4 regions of the Nonomuraea sp. NPDC050663 genome follow, and region 1 is predicted to be linked to each of the others. Evidence: riboswitches for the same ligand, from Rfam matches in the RefSeq annotation. Region 1 holds a riboswitch; each other region holds the start of a gene.

The links. Region 1 has a riboswitch for thiamine pyrophosphate ahead of ACIBH1_RS18720 (TenA family protein). Riboswitches for the same ligand answer to the same signal wherever they lie in the genome.
Region 2: another riboswitch for thiamine pyrophosphate. It lies ahead of ACIBH1_RS46065 (purine-cytosine permease family protein); the one in region 1 lies ahead of ACIBH1_RS18720 (TenA family protein).
Region 3: another riboswitch for thiamine pyrophosphate. It lies ahead of thiO (glycine oxidase ThiO); the one in region 1 lies ahead of ACIBH1_RS18720 (TenA family protein).
Region 4: another riboswitch for thiamine pyrophosphate. It lies ahead of thiC (phosphomethylpyrimidine synthase ThiC); the one in region 1 lies ahead of ACIBH1_RS18720 (TenA family protein).

What each region holds. Positions count from the first base shown of each region.
Region 1 covers NZ_JBITGL010000005.1:376,703-382,395, forward strand. The annotation lists gene ACIBH1_RS18710 (acetyl-CoA C-acetyltransferase) at 1-565, shown strand, start outside; gene ACIBH1_RS18715 (hypothetical protein) at 617-1,276, shown strand; gene ACIBH1_RS18720 (TenA family protein) at 1,273-1,935, opposite strand; TPP riboswitch at 1,923-2,025, opposite strand; gene ACIBH1_RS18725 (hypothetical protein) at 2,038-2,178, opposite strand; gene ACIBH1_RS18730 (hypothetical protein) at 2,230-3,102, opposite strand; gene ACIBH1_RS18735 (hypothetical protein) at 3,105-3,674, opposite strand; gene ACIBH1_RS18740 (DUF4230 domain-containing protein) at 3,987-4,628, opposite strand; gene ACIBH1_RS18745 (hypothetical protein) at 4,657-5,693, opposite strand, start outside.
Region 2 covers NZ_JBITGL010000027.1:44,218-49,910, forward strand. The annotation lists gene ACIBH1_RS46060 (methylated-DNA--[protein]-cysteine S-methyltransferase) at 1-501, shown strand, start outside; gene ACIBH1_RS46065 (purine-cytosine permease family protein) at 470-1,792, opposite strand; TPP riboswitch at 1,782-1,895, opposite strand; gene ACIBH1_RS46070 (hypothetical protein) at 1,938-2,366, opposite strand; gene ACIBH1_RS46075 (rhodanese-like domain-containing protein) at 2,434-2,757, opposite strand; gene ACIBH1_RS46080 (Fpg/Nei family DNA glycosylase) at 2,771-3,649, opposite strand; gene ACIBH1_RS46085 (GPP34 family phosphoprotein) at 3,692-4,339, shown strand; gene ACIBH1_RS46090 (LCP family protein) at 4,386-5,561, opposite strand.
Region 3 covers NZ_JBITGL010000002.1:804,586-810,278, reverse strand. The annotation lists gene thiE (thiamine phosphate synthase) at 1-302, opposite strand, end outside; gene ACIBH1_RS08520 (Rv2175c family DNA-binding protein) at 292-666, opposite strand; gene ACIBH1_RS08515 (NAD(P)/FAD-dependent oxidoreductase) at 697-1,857, opposite strand; TPP riboswitch at 1,886-1,999, shown strand; gene thiO (glycine oxidase ThiO) at 1,989-3,077, shown strand; gene thiS (sulfur carrier protein ThiS) at 3,074-3,274, shown strand; gene ACIBH1_RS08500 (thiazole synthase) at 3,267-4,019, shown strand; gene pknB (Stk1 family PASTA domain-containing Ser/Thr kinase) at 4,191-5,693, shown strand, end outside.
Region 4 covers NZ_JBITGL010000003.1:862,589-868,281, reverse strand. The annotation lists gene thiC (phosphomethylpyrimidine synthase ThiC) at 1-1,592, opposite strand, end outside; TPP riboswitch at 1,585-1,697, opposite strand; gene ACIBH1_RS12960 (CDP-alcohol phosphatidyltransferase family protein) at 1,778-2,377, shown strand; gene ACIBH1_RS12955 (sugar phosphate nucleotidyltransferase) at 2,382-4,883, shown strand; gene ACIBH1_RS12950 (FHA domain-containing protein) at 5,141-5,638, shown strand; gene ACIBH1_RS12945 (MerR family transcriptional regulator) at 5,635-5,693, shown strand, end outside.

The sequences.
Region 1 (5,693 bases):
CGACATCCCGAAGAAGGGCCTGTTCAAGGACGACGAGGGCGTGCGCGGCGACACGACCGCCGAGACCCTGGCCCGCCTGCGTCCCGCCTTCGCCGCCGACGGCACGATCACCGCCGGTTCCGCCTCGCAGATCTCCGACGGCGCCTGCGCTGTGGTCGTCATGTCCAAGGCCAAGGCCGAGGAGCTCGGCCTGCCGTGGCTCGCCGAGATCGGCCGCCATGGCAACGTCGCCGGCCCCGACGCCTCTCTGCAGTCGCAGCCCGCCAACGCGATCAAGCACGCCCTCGGCAAGCAAGGGCTGACCGCGTCCGACCTCGACCTGGTCGAGATCAACGAGGCGTTCGCCAGCGTCGTGCTCCAGTCGGTCAAGGAGCTCGGCATCGACATGGACAAGGTCAACGTCAACGGCGGAGGCATCGCGCTCGGCCACCCGATCGGCGCCTCCGGCGCGCGCATCGTGCTCGCCCTCGCCCACGAGCTCAAGCGCCGCGGCGGAGGGCTCGGCGCGGCCGGCCTGTGCGGCGGCGGCGGCCAGGGCGACGCCCTGATCATCAGGGTTCCCTGACACGCCACTTGCAGATGGCCGTCTGTAAGCGGCCGGGTGCATAACGGTGCCATGAAGCGCACCGCTCTGGCCCTGGCCGCTCTGACCGCCGGGATGCTGCTGCCCACCACCGCGGCCCAGGCCGCACCCGGTCCCGAGACCTGCCGGCAGGGCTACGTCTGGCGCGTGGCCCGTGCCGCCGACCTGGTCTGCGTGACGCCGGCGATGCGCGACGAGGTCGCCACCGACAACCACCACGCCGCCGGCCGCTGGGTCGAGGGCGCCTACGGCCCCCACACGTGCGCCGTGCCGTACGTCTGGCGCAACGCCTTCGCCGGCGACGACGTGTGCGTCACCACCGACATGCGCAACCGCGTCGCGCGCGACAACGCGGCGAGTTCCGACCGCAAGGTGCTGGCCAAGGTCTGGATCAGCGGCTACCGGCCCGAGGCCAACCGGCTGCCGCGCATCCAGGTCAACGGCAGCCACTTCAACCTCGGCGAGGTGCGCATGGTCATCCGCTGGTCGCACAACGACGCGGTGTGGTGGTCGGGCAAGGTCACGGCCAAGCGCAACGCGGGCTTCGGCGGCGGCAGCTTCGGCTACCGGACGGGCAAGCTGGAGTGCTCGTCGCCCGGCAAGCCGTACAACGGCTACGCCTACGCCTACGACGTGCTGTCAGGCCGCACCTCGACGCGGGTGCCGGTGCACATCGGCTGCGCGCTGCTCTAGAGCCACCGGCTCGTCGGCCACGCCTCCAGCTTCCAGGCGCTGTCCCAGAACATCCACTCGTACTCCGTGGCCTTGACGAACGCCTCGGCCATGGCCGTACGGTCGCCCCGCTCGGCCAGCCGGTCGGTGATCGCGCGGGCCTGGGTGACGGCGGCCTCGAAGGACGGGTCGGCGTAGGTGGCGATCCAGGCGCGGTAAGGGTGGTCGTCGCCGCTGTGCTTGACGAGCGCCTGGCCGACGTCCTGGTAGACCCAGAAGCAGGGCAGCACCGCCGCGGCCAGCACCTCGTACGGCGCGGCGAGCGCGACGGCCTGCAGCCAGGAGGAGTAGGCCAGCGCCGTGGGCGACGTCGCCACACCGGACAGGTCGTCCGCTGTCAGGCCGTACTCCTCGATGTAGCCCTCGTGGAGGGTGCGCTCGGCGGCGATGGCGCCGTGGGCGCTCTGCGACCAGAAGGCGATCTCGTCGGGATCGCTCGCCCGCACCGCGGCGGTGGCCAGCGCCTTGGCGAAGGCCTCCAGGTAGCGGGCGTCCTGGACGATGTAGAACGCGAAGCGCTCGCGGTCCAGGGTGCCGTCGGCGAGGGCGGCGTTGAAGGGGTGCTCGTGGATGGCGGCCAGCAGCGTGCTCGTGCGGGCCCAGACGTCATCGGTGAACATGACGTTCCCTTCGCTAGTACTAGCTAGATCAGGTTCGACGGGTGTGTTCTCAGCCCCAAAGCGACAAATAGGGCACCCCGCGTCATGGATCACCCTAGCGGACTACGTGTCCTTCGGGCGCTTGGGCGCCCATCGGTGGTGGCGCCGCCCGGCCGCCTGGCGGGCGCGGCGCTCGTCGGCGGCCTCGCGGTGGAGGTCCTCGATGTGGCCCTTGATGGCCATGTACTCGATGTCGGGGAACATGTTTCCATCATCTGGCTAAGGCCTGGCGCGCCACATGAGGGAGATGCCCTATTACTCGCCCTCCCCGCAGTCGTAGGCATACTTGGGCGCCTTATAGGCGTCCAGGGTCCGGGTGAGCCCGGTGCGCGCGTCGATCTGGAACACCGCGTGCTCGGTGCGACGGCACGACCTCGCGGTGAGCACGTCCCGGCCCGACCAGTACAGGTGCTCGACGCGATGCTTGGCGGGCACCGTGGCCTGCGCCTCGTGGGTGATCTTCCCGGTCCGCAGGTCGTACAGGCGCAGCCGGCCCGTGCCCGCGCCGAGCGTGGCCACCGTGGTGCCGTCAGGGGAGAGGGCGAACGGGGCGTTGGCCGCCACGACCTGCGGCGGAGTGTCGACGAGCGCCGGCGAGCCCTGCTCGCCGAGCAGGACCAGGTCCGTGGTGTTGAGGAGGGTCATCCGGGTGAGCAGCAGCCGGTCGCCGCTCACCGAGGCGACGCCGCCCGAGTCGTCCGCGACCCACAGGCGGCGGCCCGTCGTCGTGTCGAACAGCTCGATCCGGCCGTTCTCGCGCGAGCCGATCAGGCGGGTGCCGTCAGGCGAGAGCGTCAGGAACTCGAAGGGGACAGGGCCGAGATCGACGACGGCGCCGGTCAGATGGCGGACCGTGAGCCGCGTGTCGCGGTAGTAGGCGAGGACGAGGCCGTCGGCCGACACCGACAGGGGTGCGCGGCCGGTGCTCATCTCCTCGTCAGGCCGCGCCCTGGCCTCGTGGAAGCGCTCGGTCCTGCCCGAGCGCCGCAGCAGCGTCCAGGGGGAGCACGAGTCGATGCAGCCGGTCCCGTAGGCGAGGCGGACCGGGTCGGGCGGCGCGGCGGCCCTGGGCGGCGGCTGCGCCGTGCAGGCCGTGAGGAGCAGGCAGAGGATGAGGAGGCGGCGCATCGTCAGCCTCCGCAGAACTCGGCCGTGAAGGCGTCGGCCTTGATCCGGTAGGACTCCCTGACCTGGCCCGCCCCCGTGCGGACGTCGTAGGTCATGACCGTTACCTTCTTGGCGCGCTCGGCGTGGACGGTCAGGGTGTCGGTCCCGGTCCAGTCGATCGCCGAGACGTCCTCGGGCAGTTTGACGGGCACGCCCGCGCGCACCTGGTCGGCGGCCAGGTCGTAGACGAACAGCAGGCGGTTGACGGTGAGCGCGACGTGCCTGCCGTCCGGGCTCAGGGCCAGCGGCTGGTTGGCCGCCACGACCTGCGGCGGGACGACCCGCCTCAGGACGGCTCCCGCGGGGGAGCGGACGGTGAGCTCTGTCGTCTGGTCGGCGGTCTGCCGCCTGGTGAGGGTGAGGCTTCCCCCGAAGCCCGCGAACCGCTCGGCCGCCCGCCACAGGGTCCTCCCGGTGGCGGTGTCGACGACCTGGACGGCGTCGCCGTCTCCGGCGGCCAGGAGGCCGCCGTTCTGCGAGAGTTTCAGGGTGCTTGCCGTGGCGCCGGGGACGGTGATTGGTTTGTCACCCATTTTCCAGACATAAAGCGTTTTGTTGGAGCGGCCGACATAGGCGACATGATGACCGTCGCCGCTCACCGCGATGGGAGCGGCGGTCATTTTGCTGTGGTCGCTTGCCGTACGGGCATCCTCGAGCCGCACCTCGCGGCCCGAGTGCATGGTCAGCCGCCAATCTCCGCAGATCAGCGGGCAACCTTTCAGCGAGACATACCTGATCGCATCGTGATGCGGCTGCGGTTGGAGCAGCGCGATCAGTAAAACCCCCGTGACTACCGTCATGTCCCGTTGGATGCCGCTATTTCAAGATTTGTTGTTGGCGTGTTTTCAGGCGCCGTCGGTGAATGTCACGCTGACCTTTGTGAAGCCGAGCGACTTCAGCAGGCCCTCCAGCATGAGCTTGGTGTTGGTGTCGGCCCGATTGCGCAGATCGCTGGAGACCGCCGCCTCGGCGATCTTCTTCTCCGCCAGCAGGTAGAGCTCACGCTGGTCGGGCGGGGAGCCCGCGAGGAAATCGGAGACCCGGTCGACGAAGCCCTTCTGCTGGGCGAAGACGTACGAGCGGGAGTTGTCGAGATTGGGCTTCTCGAGCTGGGCGCGGGGGATGCGGATGCTCGCCTCGGTGCGGGCCTCGTTGACCTTCACCGCGTCCTTCGCCAGACCGGAGAAGTCGACGTAGGCGTCGACGTTGCCGGCGCCGACGAAGAGCGTGCGCTCACCCTTGACCGAGGCGGGAAGGAAGTTGGCGTCCTTCTCCAGGTCCACCACGACCTGGAAGCTGCCGGTCGCCGCCTCGAAGCGGGCCAGGTTGTGGATGGACTGCAGCAGCACGGGCTGGCTGCGGTCGATGGTGCGCTCGCCCAGCGGATCCACCCAGGACCAGGCAAGACGCAGACCTACCGCTAACAGCGCGACCAGGACGAGGACCAACGCGACATATCGCCACCTGCGACGCAGGACAGTGTTCATGATCTGAGCACTACCCCTTGCGGGGCCGTCATCGCCACCCAGGAGGTGAGATCTCCGAGACCGTCGCCGTCGGGTAGATCGGGTAGACCTGCGTCACGCTCGGCGTCGGCCTCGCCGGATCGGCCATCGGCGCGGGACCGCCCCCGAAATGCCTGCTGGACAGCCTGCAGGCCTGGAAGTCGTTGTAGAACATGCGCAGCCACTCGCGCCGCTGGTGCTCGCTGAGCCCGGAGAACCAGGCCGCGGCGTACTGGTGCTCCGGCAGCGGCCCGCCGGGCAGCGGCTCGCCGCGCAGCCACGCCACCACGATCTCCCGATACCCGTCGCCGGGCGAATCGGTGCATTTGGCCGCCAGGCTCTCGATGTAGGCGTCCACCGCCTCGTCGGCGAAGCCGTTCGACAGGTCGGCCATCTGGATCGGCACGATGCCCGCGCCCGCGCGCAACTCGGAGCCTAGCGGCCGCTGCTCCACCCGGGTGAAGGCCGCGGGCGTGCCGGAAAGCCTCGACGCGATACGCGTGAACGCCGCCGACAGCTCCGTAAGCCCGCCCCGCATGCCCGGATGCACGCACACCGTGATCGGCCAGTCCTCGCAGGCGTAGGCGATCGGCCGCGTCGCGGCCACCTCCTGCTTGGTCACCAGCCGCGCCACCCCCGCGCCCGCGGCCAGTACGGCCAGCATCGCGCACGCCAGCACCAGAGGCTTCCGCGTCACCGCCGCCGCCCAGCCCAGCAGCAGCGCCAGCGTCAGCCCCAGCAGCCACATCGTCTGGTCGAGGAAGGCGGCGCTGGTCAGACCCTGGAACAGGTCGTACGGCTCGCCCGTGCCCGGCGCCAGCCGGTCGGCCCAGGTGCTTCCGTCGGCCAGCCACGTGAACAGGGCATAACAGCCCAGCCCGGCCAGCGGCGGCGTCAGAGCGCGCGGCAGCAGCCAGCCGATCACCCAGCCGATCACCACGTACAACGCCAGCCCGGCCATCCCCATGCCCAGACCGGCCACGCTCAGCCGTCCCGCCTGCTCGGTCAGCACTGTCTTGACCGCCAGCACCAGCACCGTGGCCGCGA
Region 2 (5,693 bases), on a different contig from region 1:
GATGGTCCGCCCGACATCGCCTTCGGCACCTACGCCGGCGCCGTGGGCACGCTCGTGCTGGCGGCGTCCAACCGCGGCGTCGTGGCCTGCAGTTACGAGGACGAGCACGTGGTCTTCGAACGCATCAGCCGCGTGGTCGGCGGCACGATCGGCGCCGACGCGCGCCGGCTCGACCCGGTGCGGCGCGAGCTCGACGCCTACTTCTCCGGGCGCCTTCGCACCTTCACCCTCTCCGCCGACCTGCAACTCGCCACTCCGTTCGCGCGCACGGTGCTCAAGATGATGGTCGCCGTGCCGTACTCCACCACGACCACCCACGCGGCGCTCGCCGAGCGCATCGGGCGGCCGCAGGCGCTCCACGCCGTGAGCAACGCGCTGCAGACCAATCCCGTGTGCGTGGTCGTGCCCTGCCACCGCATCGCCGACGACGGCGGCTACGCCGGAGGCGCCGCCGCCAAGCGTCATCTGCTCACCGTCGAGAGCCGCGCAGCAGCCCGATGAGCAGCGTCACCAGCGCCGCGACGACGAAGGCCCCGAGCGCGCCGTTCATCCACGGCTGGCGCTCGAAGCCGATCGCGTCGCGCACGCCTGTCCAGAAGGAGTCCCAGCCCGCGACCGTCGCGGCCGAGGTCGTCAGCCAGTAGGCGACGAAGCCGAGCGCCCACGGGATCAGCATCGACCAGCGCGAGGGCGCGTCCTCGTCGGTGTTCCAGCGCGCCCTGCCGCCCAGGACGAAGTAGTCGACCGCGAGCACGGCGAACATCGGCACGAACACGGCGCCGATCACCGACAGGAACGACGCGTAGGTGTCGGCGCTGACCCAGATCGCGATCAGCGTCGTGATCACGCCCACGATCACCGACAGGACACGCCGGTCCACGCGCGGCAGGAAGTTCTGCAGCGACATGGTCGTCGAGTAGACGTTGGCGAACGACTGGTCGGTCTCGCGCAGGATGAGGATGCCGAAGAACAGCGCGCCCAGCGGCACCGCCACGAAGGTGGGGAAGACGTCGCCCGAGCCGGTCAGCGCGACCGCGTAGATGCCCAGCCCCAGGCAGGCGACCTGGGCCAGCGTGTAGCCGCCGACCACCCCGGCGAAGGCGGCGCCGGAGCTGCGCGAGTGCCGGGCGAAGTCGGCGGCCAGCGGCACCCACGACACCGACAGGGCGATCACGTAGTCGACCGCGGGGCCGAACCCGGTCCACGAGCCGCCCGACTGCGGCGGCGCCTGGCCGAGGAACCGCCAGGCGTAGTAGGCCAACGCGATGATCACCGCGATGGTCACGTAGCGCCGCAGCACCCGGATCGCGCCGAGCGGCCAGATCGTCAGCACCGTGGTCAGCACCCCGGCCGCGATGACCCACACCGCGTACGGCACGGCGTCGCCGAAGATCGCCTGGCAGCCGATGGCGATGACCCACAGCTCGAAGGCCCCCCAGCCGAGCATCTGGACCACGTTCAGCACCGTGGGCACGTACGACACCTTGGCCCCGAACAGGCCGCGCAGCAGGACCATCGAGGGCCGGCCCGTCTGGGTGCCGGGGATGGCCGACAGCGCCACCATCACGGTGCCGATCAGGCTGCCGACGACGGTGGCCGTCAGCGCCGCGGCCAGACTGAGCGGGGCCCCCTGGGCCGCGTTGACCAGGGCGAGCGCTCCGGAGAAGCCCAGCAGGCTGACGGCCAGGTTGGCCCAGAGCGCACCCTGGTCGAGCACGCCGAGCACCTTGGGCGGCGCGCCCTCGAGGGTCAGCGGGACTTCGGCATGATGCTGATCGACGACGCGCGTCATCACACTCTCCCTACGCCGGCATTACCCGGACAGGTTCATGCGGTCGGCGACAGCCGTAGTCGCCCTCTCAGCCTGGTTGCCCCAAGCTCCCGCGTTGATTTTGGTGCCAATGATGCACCATTCGCCCCGCTTTAGGCCACTCGGGCTAGCTGATCGTGACCTTCGGGGTCTGGCCGTACTTGTCGCCGCTGAAATTGACGTACCACTTGCCGGACTGGGCGCCGGTCCACCCTGTCCCCGTGACGGTCTCGTCGCACCCGGAGCCGTTGTACTTCGTCCACAGCGCGAGGTCCCCCCGGTGGATGGTGATCCGGACACCGGACTTGTCGCACTTGGTGTCCTTGAGGGAGAAGGAGACGAAGTCCTGGTTGCGGTAGGTGTTGGAGCCGGACTTGACGTCACAGCCACGCGACATGACGACCCGGGCCTTCACCCAGCCGAGGTAGTGCTCCGTAACCCTCGAGCTGTCACACCCGGAAACGCTGGCGGCCGAGGCCGCGGGAGCGGTGACGACCAGGCCCGTCAACGCCATGAGGACTCCCGCCGCCAGCGCGGACACGGATCTCAACTTCATGTCGACTCCTTCGATCTTGGACAGGTGCCCAACACCGTAGGAGTCGGCGGTATGTCGGAGGTATGCGCTAGGCGACGAACGGGTCCTGGCCGGTCTCGCTGACCATCGGGAGCTGCGCGGCGTCCCAGGCCTGCATGCCTCCGTCGACGTTGATCGCCTGGCGGCCGATGTGGTTGAGCCAGGCCGCGGCGTTGTAGGAGCGCCCGCCCACCCGGCAGATCACGTAGACGGTCTCGCCCGCGGGCACCTCGTCGACCCTCGCCTGCAACTCGCCGAGCGGGATGTGCACGGCCTTCGGCGCGTGGCCTGACACCCACTCCATCTGCTCGCGCACATCGAGCAGGTAGGCGTCATCGGGCACTTCACGCGCCTGGATCTCGGGAACCGTCATGGGTCCTAGTTTCTCACTTCAGCAGCTTGGACATGCGGCGGTCGGCCAAGGGCTTGCCGCCGGTCTGGCAGGTGGGGCAATACTGCAGCGAGGAGTCGGCGAACGACACCTCGCGGATGGTGTCGCCGCAGACGTCGCAGGGCTGCCCGGCGCGGTTGTGCACGCGCAGGCCCGACTTCTTCTCCGCCTTCAGGTCCTTGGCGGCCAGGCCGTGAGCGCGCTCGACCGCGTCGCGCAGCGTGGTCACGATGGCCTCGTGCAGGTCGGCGACCTGCTCGGGGGTGAGCGACGCCGCGATCTTGAAGGGTGACATCTTCGCGGCGTGCAGCACCTCGTCGGAGTAGGCGTTGCCGATGCCGGCGATCACCTTCTGGTCGCGCAGCAGTCCCTTGATCTGCGTGCGGTTGCCGCCCAGGATCTCCTGCAGCTTGGCCACGGTGAACTCCGGCGCCAGCGGGTCGGGGCCGAGCGCGGCCACCCCCGGGACCTCGGCGGGATCCTTGACCACGTAGACGGCCAGGCGTTTCTGCGTGCCCGCCTCGGTGAGCTCGAAGCCGGGAGCCAGGCCCAGTTCGTTCGGCGAGAGCCGTACTCTCACGGCGAGCGGGCCCTTGCCCGGTCGTACCGGTTTGGCGCCCGACAGGTCTTCCTTCCACCGCAACCAGCCCGCCCTGGCCAGGTGGATCACCAGGTGCAGCCCGTCGCAGTCGAGGTCGAGGAACTTGCCGTGCCTGCTGACCCCGGTGATCTCCAGGCCGCCGAGCGCGCTGACGGGCGGGTCGAAGGTCTTGAGAGCCTGGAAGCCGACCACGTCGACTCCGACCACGGTGTGTCCGACGGCACGATCGCGGAGGAACTCTGTGAGCGACTCCACTTCGGGAAGTTCCGGCATGCATCCAGATTATGGTCCACAGCCTGTGGAAAACTACGCGGCATGAGCGTCACGATTGCGGAGGAACTCCTCCTCCTCGCCCACAGCGAGGAAGCCGGCAAGCAACTCGTCGACTCGACCTCCCTCAACCTCGCGCTCGGCGGCGCGCTCCTGGCCGAGCTGGCCCTGGGCGAGCGGATCGACCTCGAGGGCAAGCACGTGGTGGTCAAGGACCCCACGCCCGTGGGTGACGGCGAGCTCGACCGGGCGCTGGCCAGGATCGTCGAGGAGACCAAGCAGCGCAAGCCCGACTGGTGGGTCAACAGGCTGCACGCGGGCAAGCTGCGCGACCGGCTGCTCACCCGGCTGGCCGACGCCGGGGTGCTGACCGAGCAGCAGGGCAAGGTGCTGGGGATCTTCCCGTCGAAGCGCTGGCCGGAGGCCGACGGCACCATCGAGGCGGGCGTGCGCGAGCGGATCGCCAGCGCGCTGGGCGGGAGCGACCCCGACCCGCGCACGGCGGTCCTGGTCGCCGTCATGCACGCCGTCAAGCTGGAGCGCAAGGCCTTCCCCGGCGCCGACAAGAAGCGCATCAAGGAGATCGCCGAAGGCGAGTGGGCGGGCGCGGCGGTGGCCAAGACGATCGCCTCCATCCAGGCGGCGATCATGGCGGGCGCGGTGGCCGCCGTGGTGGCGGCGGGCGCGTCCTGACGACCTTCAAGCGGTACGGCCGCGCCAGCCGTACCGCTTGAAAGACTCAGTTGACCTGGAGCGCTTCCTTGGGCACGGGCTTGTCCTCCGCCAGCGCGTTGAACAGCGCCAGCGCCCTGGTCCTGTCCCACTTGACGCCCTCGCCGCCGGCGACCTGCTCGGTGCCGCCGAAGGGCACCACCGTGGTGACCGGGCTGTCGCCCATGGCCAGCCCCAGCGACAGCAGGTCGAACGCGCCGGTGCCCTCGCTCACGTCGACCGAGTCCGTCGCGGCCGTCGCCAGCGGGATCGAGGTGAACGGGTTGATCAGCACGCCGGGGCTCGCGGCCTTCTTGACGACGGCGCCCAGGAACTGGCGCTGCCGCTTGGTGCGCTCGTAGTCGGGCAGCGCGCCGTTGTAGCGGGTGCGGACGTAGCCGAGGGCTTCGCCGCCCGACAGGATCTGCTTGCCCTTCTTGAGCTTGAGCCCGGCCTTCGGGTCGTTGATCGCCTCGGTGACGTTGATCTCGACGCCGCCGACGGCGTCGACGATGCCCACGAAGCCGGCGAAGCCGATCTCCATGTAGTTGTCGATGCGCAGCCCGGTCGCGCCTTCGACGGTGCGGACCAGCAGCTGCGGGCCGCCGCCCCTGAGCGCGTCGGAGTAGGCGGCGTTGAGCTTGTTGCGCCCGTTGCCCGGGATGGTGACCGCCGAGTCGCGCGGCAGGCTCACCAGGGTGGCCTTCTCGCCGCTGTCGGACAGGTGCAGCAGCATCATCGAGTCGGTGCGGCGGCCCACGGCCTTGCCGGTCGCCAGCTTCCTGCGCTGGGCGGCGGTCAGGCCCTTGCGGCTGTCGGAGCCGACGAGCAGCCAGTTGGTGCCGGGACCGTCGGCGGGGCGGCCCTCGTAGTCGTCGAGCACGCCCGCGATGGTGTTGATGCGCCCGTCGATCCAGAAGAATCCGACGACGCCCAGCACCAGCAGCGCGGCGAGCAGCGCGGCCAGGATCTTCACCAGGGTGCCGACGCGGAACTTGCCGCGCGCGCCCGAGGTGCCGCCTGAGAACATCCGCCCTCCCGGACGGCCGCCGTCGGGGGGACCGCCCTGGCCGGCGGGCGGCTGCCTGTCCTTGTCGGACTTGAGCGGCCGGACCGGGCTCTTGCCCTCGCGGACCTTGCCGTAAACGCGCGAGCGCGCGCTGGGCTGCTGCTGCTGCCCTTGGTCGGCCGGTGATCCGTACATGGCCGGAGATTCGTACTTGGCCGTGCCGGCGACGCCGGGGACCTGGTGTGCCGGAGCTCCGGCAGCACGGGGCGGGCCGTCGGCCCTGCCCGGCAACGGGCGGCGATCCTGCGGCGGGCGCACGGCTCGCGT
Region 3 (5,693 bases), on a different contig from region 1:
TCGGGCCCGAGCAGGTCGCGTGCCACCGCCACCGGCAGGTCGTCCTGCCCGAGGTGGAGCACGTCGGGCCGGGCGGCGTAGGCGATGTCTGCGCGGTCGTTGACGGCCAGCAGCTTGCCGTGGCGGTCGCAGGCGTCGCGGAAGACCTCGAGCAGCGCGAGCTCCTCCCGCGCCTCCAGCCCCTTCTCTCGGAGCTGGACGATGTCGACGCCGCCTGCGAGCACCGCGTCGAGGAAGTCGGCCAGGTCGCCGCGCTCCCGTCGTCCGTCGGTGCAGAGGTAGAGCCTGGCGTCAGAAAGCAAGGGCCTGTGCCCGCCGCTTGACCTCGGTGTGCCGGCCGGCCTTGATCGCGTCGATGGGCGCGCCGGGCAGCGACTCGTCGGGCGTGAAGAGCCAGCGCAGCGCCTCGACGTCGTCGTAGCCGGCGTCGAAGAGCACGGTCAGGGTGCCGGGCAACCCCTTCCACACGTCCTTGCCGTCGAGGAGGGCGGCGGGCACCTGCGGCCCGCCGGGGCCCCGTCGTACGCCGAGGAGCTTGTGGTCCTTCAAGAGCTGCTTGGCCCGGCCGATCGTCAGGTCGAGGCGCTTGGCCACTTCGGGGAGAGTCAGCCACTCGTCGACGAGCTGCTCGGTCTCCCGGTCTATCTGTGCAACAGAGAGCGTCACGACACCACAACTACCACATGCCGTCCTTGCTCAAACTACACAGTCTCGTAGAGGTACCTGTGGATCCACCAGCAACGCCACGTCGACATGCTGACCGGATTCGATGACACGGCGGCCCTGGACGAGGTCTCGCGGGCGGTCGACGGTGAGGACGGCGCTCAGCCGGTCGTCGTCGGTGAGCCAGCACGCAGTCCACTTCGGCTCGTGCTCGCCGCGATACACCAGCCTGGCGCCCTGCTGGTCTCCGGCGAACTGGACCATGTGGCCGAACTGCTCCGACCAGAAGTACGGCACCGGGTCGTAGGCCTGCTCCTCGCCGAGGACGGTGGCGGCGGCGACCTCGGGGGCGCTGAGGGCGGTGTCCCAGTGCTCCACCCGCAGGTGGCGGCCGTAGCGGCGCGACCACCAGCTGGCGCAGTCGCCCACGGCGACGACGCCCGGCATGGAGGCGCGCAGGTATTCGTCGGTGACGACGCCGTTGTGCAGGTCGATGTCGGCGTCGGCCAGCCATTCGACGGCCGGGCGCACGCCGATGCCGGTGACCACGACGTCGGCGTCGAGGAACTCGCCGTCGGCCAGCCGTACGCCGCCCTCGTCGACCTCCCTGACCATGGTCCGCAGGCGCAGGTCGATGTTGTCGTACCAGGGCAGGGTGCGCAGGCCGATCTCGGAGCCGAGGACGTGGCTGAGCGGCGCGGGACCGGCCTCGACGACCGTCACGGCGCATCCGGCCTTGCGGGCGGCGGTGGCGACCTCGGCGCCGATCCAGCCGGCGCCGATGACGACCACGCGGGCGCCGGGCACGAACGTCACGCGCAGCAGGTGGGCGTCGTCGATCGTGCGCAGCGTCTGCTGCGGGCCGTCGCCGGGCAGCGTGATCGGGTCGGCGCCGGTGGCGATGATGAGGCGGTCGAAGGGCAGCTCGCCCTCGGTGGTCTCGACGACGCCCTCGCGCAGGCCCTTGGCTGCCACGCCAGGGCGGAAGTCGACCTTCAGCGCCTCGAGGTCGGAGTCGACGGTGGTCGTGTCGCTCTGGCCCATGAGCACCGCCTTCGACAGCGGTGGACGGTCGTAGGGGCGGTGTCTCTCCTGCCCGACCAGGGTGATCTGTCCCTCGAAGCCGCGCCCGCGAAGGGCCTCAACGCTGCGTATCCCGGCCAGACCGGCGCCGACGACCACCACTCGATTCACACTGAGACCCTAACCGGTAGGCTGAAGCCGCAAGACGCGCGGGAGTCCGGCCGAACCGGGCTGAGAGGAAGGCTTCGCGGGCCTTCGACCGCAGACACCTGATCCGGATCATGCCGGCGAAGGGAGCGGACATGGATGTGGTCGTGGGCGGCGGGGTCGCCGGGCTCTCCGTGGCCTGGCGGCTGGCCCGCTCCGGGCGGCCGGTGACGGTCGTCGACCCGGCGCCCGCCTCCGGCGCCTCCCACGCGGCCGCGGGGATGCTCGCCCCGGCCAGCGAGACCGACTACACCGAGGAGTCGCTGCTGCGGCTGGGGGTGGAGTCGCTGCGGCTGTGGCCGTCGTTCGCCGCGGAACTGGCCGCCGACGCCGCGCCCGCCGGGGCAGCGGGGGCGCACGACTGGGCGGCGATGCTCGACTATCGCACCGACGGCACGCTCGACGTGGGCTTCGACGCCGACGACCTGGCGGTGCTCGACGAGCTGGCCTCCTTCATGGACAAGCTCGGCCTGCCCGTGGAGCGCCTGACCGGCCGCCAGTGCCGGCGCCTGGAGCCGATGCTGGCCCCGTCGGTGCGCGGCGGCATCCACGCGCCGCAGGACGCCTGGGTGGATCCCAGGAAGGTCACCGCGGCCCTGCTCAGGGCCATCGACCGCCGGGGCGTGCGCCTGGTGCGCGCCAGGGCGGAGCAGGTACGGCCCGACGCGGTCGTGACGGAGGGCGGCGAGGTCGTCGACGCCGAGCGGGTGGTGCTGGCCGCCGGTGCCTGGAGCAGCAGGCTGGCCGACGTTCCTGTGCGCCCGGTCAAGGGCCAGATCCTGCGCCTGCGCTCCCCCAGGCCGCTGCTGTCCAGGTGCGTGCGCGGCCTGGTGCACGGCCGCCCGGTCTACCTGGTGCCGCGCGGCGACGGCGAGCTGGTCGTGGGCGCGACCCAGGAGGAGCTCGGCTTCGACACCACGGTGACGGCGGGCGGCGTCTACGAACTGCTTCGCGACGCCCGCGAGCTGGTGCCCGGGGTCACCGAGCTGGAGCTGGCCGAGTCGGTGGCGGGCCTGCGCCCCGGCACCCCCGACAACCTTCCCCTGATCGGACCGCACCGGGGCCTGACCCTGGCGACCGGCCATCACCGCGGCGGGGTGCTGCTCGCCCCGCTCACCGCCGCGATCGTCCTGGGCGAGGCGAGCGAGCCGGCCGCGCTGTGCTCACCGGAGAGGTTCACATGAAGTTGACGATCAACGGGTCGGCGCACGAGGTGCCCGCGGGCATCACCGTGGCGCAGGCCGTGAAGAGACTGACCGAGCAGACCTCGGGTGTGGCCGTCGCGGTCAACGACGAGGTGGTACGGCGGGGCGCGTGGGAGTCCACCGCCCTGGACGAAGGAGACAGGGTCGAGGTGCTGACGGCGGTGCAAGGTGGATGACCTGATCATCGCGGGCGAGAAGTTCGCCTCGCGGCTCATCATGGGCACGGGCGGCGCTCCGTCGCTGGAGGTGCTCGACCGGGCGCTGGTCGCGTCGGCGACCGAGCTGACGACCGTGGCGATGCGGCGGCTGGATCCGGGGGTGCGGGGTTCCGTGCTCGATGTCCTGACAAAGCGTGACATCAAGGTGCTGCCGAACACCGCCGGGTGCTTCACCGCGGGCGAGGCCGTCCTGACCGCCCGCCTGGCCAGGGAGGCCCTCGACACCAACTGGGTGAAGCTGGAGGTCATCGCCGACGAGCGCACCCTGCTGCCCGACCCGATCGAGACCTTCGACGCCGCCGAGCAGCTGGTCGCCGACGGCTTCGTCGTCCTGCCGTACATCGGCGACGACCCGGCTCTGGCCCGCAGGCTGGAGCAGGCGGGGTGCGCGGCGGTGATGCCGCTGGGCGCGCCCATCGGCTCGGGCCTGGGCATCCGCAACCCGCACAACATCGAGCTGATCGTCGAGGCCGCCGGGGTGCCGGTCATCCTCGACGCGGGCATCGGCACCGCGAGCGACGCGGCGCTGGCGATGGAGCTGGGCTGCGACGCCGTCCTGCTGGCCACCGCGGTGACCCGCGCCCGCGACCCCGAGCTGATGGCGGGGGCGATGCGCCTGGCCGTGGAGTCGGGGCGCATGGCCAGGCAGGCGGGACGCATCCCGAAACGGCACCACGCGCTGGCGTCGTCGCCGATGGAGTGAGCCCGGGAGGGTGGGGGCCGGGCGGCGGTGGCCTCGGCGTGACCGCCTCTTTGCCCTCACCTCTCACATCCGCCCGAAACAACCTGCGGGAAGGCGCTCCGGCCATCGAAACGGCATCGGTTTCGGATGCTCCTGCCCTCCCGGTGGCAAATCGCCCGTAAACTCGGCTCCGTGGACACGACGACTGCGGACCCCCTCGTCGGGCGGCTACTCGACGGGCGATACCGCGTCGAGTCCCGGATCGCCCGCGGCGGAATGGCGACCGTCTATCTTGCCCTGGACGTCCGGCTCGACCGCACGGTCGCGCTGAAGGTGATGCACCGCTCCCTGGCCGAGGACCCCGCCTTCGTGCGCCGGTTCATCGGCGAGGCCAAGTCGGTGGCGAGCCTGTCTCACCCGAATGTCGTGCACGTCTTCGACCAGGGCACCGACAACGACGTGGTGTACCTGTCGATGGAGCACGTGCCGGGTCGCACCCTGCGCGACATCCTGCGCGAGCGCGGCAGGCTGTCCGCGCGAGAGGCGCTGGAGATCATGATCCCGGTGCTGGCGGCGCTCGGCGCGGCCCACCAGGCGGGCATGGTGCACCGCGACGTCAAGCCGGAGAACGTCCTGCTGACCGACGACGGCCGGGTCAAGGTCGTCGACTTCGGGCTGGCGCGCGCGATCGAGGCGACCAACCAGACCCGCACCGGCATGATGATCGGCACGATCGGCTACATGTCGCCCGAGCAGGTGACCACGGGCGGCGCCGACGTGCGCAGCGACGTGTACGCCGCGGGCATCATGCTGTTCGAGCTGATCACCGGGCGGCAGCCGTACGAAGGCCAGACCCCGATGGCGGTGGCCTACAAGCACGTGCACGAGACCGTGCCTCCGGCCGCCTCACTGGCCCCCGACACGCCCCAGCTGATCGACCTGCTGATCGCCCAGGCCACGGCGCACGAGCCGGAACGCCGCTACCAGGACGCCTCGGCGATGCTGGTGGCCGCCGTCGACGCGCACCGCCTGCTGCCCAGGCACGGCGTCGGGAGCGGGGCGCATCAGGTGACGGCGTCGCCGATGCCGGCCCCGCCGGTGACGGGCGTGCACGCGATGCCGAGCGCGCCGCAGGCCGCGCCCTCGCACACGCTCATCCAGCCGCGTGCCGAGGTGCGGGCCGAGCGCCGCGGGTTCCGGCCCAACTGGTTCCTCATCGGCCTGGCGATCATGATGGCGGCGGCGATCGGGCTGACCGCGTACTTCGTCGCCCAGCCCACCTACGTGCAGATCCCCGACCTGGTCGGCCAGAACGTCACCACGGCCAGGCAGGCGGCGGCCTCCAAGGGCTTCAAGGTGACGCTCGCCGACGGCCAGTACGACGACAAGGTGGCCAAGGGCCGGGTGTTGTCGACCGATCCGCCCGCGGGCACGTCGGTCGAGGAGGCCTCGGCGTTCACGATCGTGCCGTCGCTCGGGCCGAAGCTGGTCACCGTGCCGGGCCTGCGCGACCTGACCGAGGAGCAGGCGCGCACCCAGCTCGCCGACGCCGGGCTCAAGGCCAAGATCGTCAAGATGGAGAACCTGGAGGTCGAGCGGGGCAAGGTGCTGGAGAGCCGCCCCGCCGCCGGTGAGCAGGTCAAGGCCGGGACGACCGTCGAGGTGCGCATCAGCAACGGCATGCTCATGCCCGAC
Region 4 (5,693 bases), on a different contig from region 1:
TCCTCGGCGTAGCGGCGCACGTCCTGGGTGATCCGCATGGAGCAGAACTTCGGCCCGCACATCGAGCAGAAGTGGGCCGTCTTGGCCGGCTCGGCGGGGAGGGTCTCGTCGTGGAAGGCGCGCGCGGAGTCCGGGTCGAGCGACAGGTCGAACTGGTCCTGCCACCGGAACTCGAAGCGCGCCTGCGACAGCGCGTCGTCCCGGGCCTGCGCCCGGGGGTGCCCCTTGGCCAGGTCGGCCGCATGGGCGGCGATCTTGTAGGTGATCACCCCGGTCTTGACGTCGTCCTTGTCGGGCAGGCCCAGGTGTTCCTTCGGGGTGACGTAGCAGAGCATCGCGGTGCCGTACCAGCCGATCATGGCCGCGCCGATGCCCGAGGTGATGTGGTCGTAGCCCGGCGCGATGTCGGTGACCAGGGGGCCAAGCGTGTAGAAGGGCGTGTCGGCGCACAGTTCGCGCTGCAGCTCCACGTTCTCCTTGATCTTGTGCATCGGCACGTGTCCCGGGCCTTCGATCATGACCTGGACGTCGTGGGCGTGCGCGATGGCGGTGAGCTCGCCGAGGGTGCGCAGTTCGGCGAACTGGGCCTCGTCGTTGGCGTCGGCGATGGAGCCGGGCCGCAGGCCGTCGCCGAGGGAGAAGGCCACGTCGTAGGAGGCGAGCAGCGCGCACATGTCCTCGAAGTGTTCGTACAGGAACGATTCGCGGTGGTGGGCCAGGCACCAGGCGGCCATGATGGAGCCGCCGCGCGAGACGATGCCGGTCGTGCGGCGGGCGGTCAGCGGCACGTACGCGAGCCGTACGCCGGCGTGCACGGTGACGTAGTCGACGCCCTGCTCGCACTGCTCGACGAGGGTGTCGCGGTAGATCTCCCACGACAGGGCCGCCGGGTCGCCGCCGGCCTTCTCCAGCGCCTGGTAGAGGGGGACGGTGCCGATCGGCACCGGGGAGTTGCGGATGATCCACTCGCGGGTGGTGTGGATGTCGCGGCCGGTCGACAGGTCCATCACGGTGTCGGCGCCCCACCGGGTGGCCCAGGTCAGCTTCTCCACCTCCTCGGCGACGCTCGACGTCACCGCGGAGTTGCCGATATTGGCGTTGATCTTGACGAGGAAGTTCCTGCCGATGATCATCGGCTCCGACTCGGGATGGTTGACGTTGGCCGGGATGATGGCGCGCCCCGAGGCCACCTCCTCGCGCACGAACTCGGGCGTCAAACCCTCGCGGATCGCCACGAACTCCATCTCACGGGTGATCTGCCCGCGCCTGGCGTAGGCGAGCTGCGTGACCGGGCGGCCGGTCGCCCTGAGCGGTCGGTGCGGGTCGCCCGGGAAGGTCTCGGTGGCGCGGCGGGCCCAGGCGTCCTGGTCCTTGAAGCCGTCGTCGATCGGCCGCGTCCGGCGGCCGACGTAGCGGGCCACGTCGCCGCGCTCCAGGATCCACTCCTCGCGCAGCCGGGGCAGGCCGGAGCGGATGTCGTGCCCCTGGGGACCGGAGGTGTCGTACAGGTCGAGGTGGGAGCCGTCCGACAGGCTCACCCGGCGCATGGGCACCCCATCGATGTGGATCTTCGAAGAACGCGCGTCACCCATCACGCAAACTCCCTTCGCCGGCATTACCCGGATCAGGTTCAAGCGGTCGGCGGCCGTCACAGCCGTCCTCTCAGCCCGGTTCGCCGGGCTCCCGCGTTCGGTCGAGTGATATTGAACGTGGTGATCGCCGGTTAGGCAACCCCGGCCACCTCGACCTGGGGTTCCCACGCAGTAGGGTCGAAGCCGTGAGTGAGATTTCGGCCGAGGATCGCGTGTGGACCATTCCGAACATCCTGAGCTTCCTCAGGTTGCTCGGCGTCCCGGTCTTCCTGTGGCTGGTGCTGGGCCCCAAGGCAGACGGCTGGGCGATCGCCCTGCTCATCGCCGCGGCCTTCACCGACTGGCTCGACGGCAAGATCGCCCGCGCGTTCAACCAGACCAGCCGCCTGGGCCGCATCATCGACCCGGCGGCCGACAAGCTCTACGTCTTCGCGACCATCCTGGGGCTGGCGCTGCGTGAGGTCATCCCGTGGTGGCTGGTGGCGATCATCCTGGGCAGGGAGCTGTTCGTGGCGAGCTTCGCCCCGATCCTGCGCAAGTACGGCTACCGCGCCCTCCAGGTGCACTTCCTGGGCAAGGCGGCGATGGCCAACCTCATGTACGCCTTCCCGCTGCTGTTCCTGGCCTCGCACACCGGCACGTGGTACGCCGATCTCTCCCGCATCATCGGCTGGTCCTTCACTGTCTGGGGCGTGGGTCTGTACTGGTGGGCGGGGCTGCTGTATGTGGTACAGGTACGACAGCTCGTAGGCGCCGCGAAAGCCGTCCAGAACACGAAGGAGTGATCGGGTGAAGGCGGTCGTCATGGCGGGCGGGGAAGGCACTCGGCTGCGCCCGATGACCGCCAACCAGCCCAAACCGCTGCTTCCCGTCGTCAACCGCCCGATCATGGAACACGTGCTGCGCCTGCTCAAGCGGCACGGGCTCACCGAGACCGTCGTCACCGTGCAGTTCCTGGCCGCCCTGGTGCGCTCCTACTTCGGCGACGGCGACGAGCTGGACATGACCCTCCACTACGCCACCGAGGACCTGCCCCTCGGTACGGCAGGCAGCGTGAAGAACGCCGCCAGCCGCTTACGCGACGACAGCTTCCTGGTCATCTCCGGCGACGCCCTCACCGACATCGACCTGTCTGACATGATCCGCTTCCACCGCGAGAACTCCGCGCTGGTCACCATCGGGCTCAAGCGGGTGCCCAACCCGCTGGAGTTCGGCATCATCATCGTCGACGAGGCCGGGCGCATCCAGCGTTTTCTGGAGAAGCCCACCTGGGGCCAGGTCTTCTCCGACACCGTCAACACCGGCATCTACGTCATGGAGCCGGAGATCCTCGACGAGGTGCCCGACGGCCAGGCCGTCGACTGGGCCTCCGACGTCTTCCCCAAGCTCCTGGAGCGCGGCGCCCCGCTGTACGGCTACGTCGCCGACGGCTACTGGGAGGACGTCGGCACGCACGAGAGCTACCTCAAGGCCCAGGCCGACGCCCTGGCCGGGCGGGTCAAGCTCGACATCGGCGGCTTCGAGCTGTCGCCGGGCGTCTGGGTGGCCGAGACGGCCGCCGTCGACCCGGAGGCGGTGCTCAAGGGCCCGCTGCTGATCGGCGACTACGCCAAGGTGGAGGCGGGCGCCGAGTTACGCGAATACACCGTGCTCGGCGACAACGCCGTCGTGCGCGAGGGCTCGTTCCTGCACCGGGCGGTGGTCCACGACAACGTCTACCTCGGGCCGGGCACGAACCTGCGCGGATGCGTCATCGGCAAGAGCACCGACGTGATGACGGGCGCCCGCATCGAGGAGAACGCCGTCATCGGCGACGAGTGCGTCATCGGCGCCGAGGCGTACGTCTCCAGCGGCGTCAAGATCTACCCGTTCAAGACGGTCGAGGCGGGCGCGGTGGTCAACACCAGCGTCATCTGGGAGTCGCGCGGCCAGGCCAGCCTGTTCGGCCGGCGGGGCATCAGCGGGCTGGTCAACGTCGAGATCACCCCTGAGCTGTGCGTACGGCTGGCCAGTGCCTACGCCACCACCCTGAAGAAGGGCGAATCGGTCGTCACCTCCCGTGACGCCTCCCGCGCGGCCAGCGCGCTGAAGCGGGCGGTCATCAGCGCCCTGACGGCCAGTGCCATCAACGTCATCGACCTGGAGGCCGCGCCGCTGCCGGTTACGCGCTTCTACACCTCCCGCAAGCCCACGAGCGGCGGCATCGCGCTGCGCACCACGGCGGGCGACCCGCAGAGCGTCGACATCGTCTTCCTCGACTCCGAGGGCGCCGATCTGGCCCCGGCCACGCAGCGCAAACTGGAGCGCGTCTACTCGCGCCAGGAGTTCCGCCGCGCCTTCCCCGGCGAGATAGCCGAGCTGTCCTACCCGGCGCGCGCCATCGAGGACTACGCCCACGAGCTGCTGCGATGCGTCGACATGAGCGGCGCCGACGAGCTCAAGGTCGTGGTCGACTGCGCCGGCGGCACCTCCTCGCTGGTCATGCCGACGCTGCTGGGCCGCGTCGGGCTGGAGGTCCTGACCGTCAACGCCCGCCTGGACGAGGCCTCGCCCACCGAGACCCTGGCCGAGCGGCGGCGCGACCTGCAGCGCCTGTCGGAGCTCGTGGGCTCCTCGCGCGCCCACTTCGGGGTGCGCTTCGACCCGGTCGGCGAGCGCATCGCCCTGGTCGACGAGAAGGGCCAGCTGATCAGCGAGGAGCGGGCCCTGCTCGTGGTGCTCGACCTGGTGGCGGCCGAGCGCCGGGGCGGGCGGGTGGCGCTGCCCGTCACCACCACGCGGGTGGCCGAGCAGGTCTGCCGTTTCCACGGCGTGCAGGTCGAGTGGACCTCCACCGCTCAGGACGCGCTGACCGCCGCCGCGGCCGAGGAGGAGATGATCTTCGCGGGCGACGGCAGGGGCGGCTTCGTGGTGCCGGAGTTCGCGCCCACGGTCGACGGCCTGGCGGCCTTCATGCGGCTGCTGGGGCTGGTGGCCAGGACCAGGCTCTCGCTCAGTCAGATCGACGCCCGCATCCCGCAGGCCAGGCTGCTGCGCCGGGCCGTACCCACCCCGTGGGCGGCCAAGGGCCTGGTCATGCGCTCGCTCATCGAGGCGGCCGAGGAGGAGGGGCTGCACTACGAGACCACCGACGGGGTGCGCGTGGTGCTCGACGACCGCAGCTGGGTGCTGATCATCCCGGCGGCCACCGAGCCGGTCACCGACCTGTGGGCCGAGGCGCGCCACGTCGACTCCGCCCAGGCGCTCCTGGAGCGGTGGGCGCGCATCGTGGAGGAGTCCTCGGGCGCATGATCGAGTTTTGGCCAAGATTGCCTCAGGAACGCCTCCGAATCGTTCCCAACAGGACTCCGAAACCCCACAGTGATGGACCTTGAGGTACGTCCAGCGGTAACTTGTCTCCGTCCAATCTTGTCGTCCGGCGTCTCGCCTTGACCTTTGCGGCGCATCAGCGTAAGTTGCGGCATTCGCAATGTTGACAGCGTTAGCAAGCGAGGCGCGCCCCGAGCACCGAAAAGCCGCGTTCTCGCGGTAGGAGGCCGAGCCGATCGATGCCGAGCGTCTACTGCACGCAGTGCGGGCATGCCAACCCCGAGGATGCCCGATTCTGTTCCCGGTGTGGATCGCCGCTGACCCGGCATGAGGTCACGGGCGACACCACCTCGACGATCTCCGTCGCGGGAATCGAGGCGTACGAGGCTGAGACCGGGGAGTTCCTCTTCGCCGAGCGTCAGCTCGTCGAGCAGCTGCCACCGGGCGCCGCCCTGCTCACCGTGGTGCGCGGGCCCAACCAGGGCAGCCGCTTCAAGCTCGACCAGGACCTGACGACGGTCGGCCGCCACCCGGAGAGCACGATCTTCCTCGACGACATCACCGTCTCGCGGCGCCACGTCGAGTTCTACCGCCACCCCGGCGGCCGCTTCACCGTGCGCGACGTGGGATCGCTCAACGGCACCTACGTCAACAGGGAGCGCATCGAGGAGGTTCCGCTCCACTCGGGGGACGAGGTCCAGATCGGCAAGTTCCGGTTGGTGTTCCTCTCTAGATGAGTGCACAGGCCGCGCGCTCTCACATGAGCATCGGGGAGGTGCTCGGGCTGCTGAA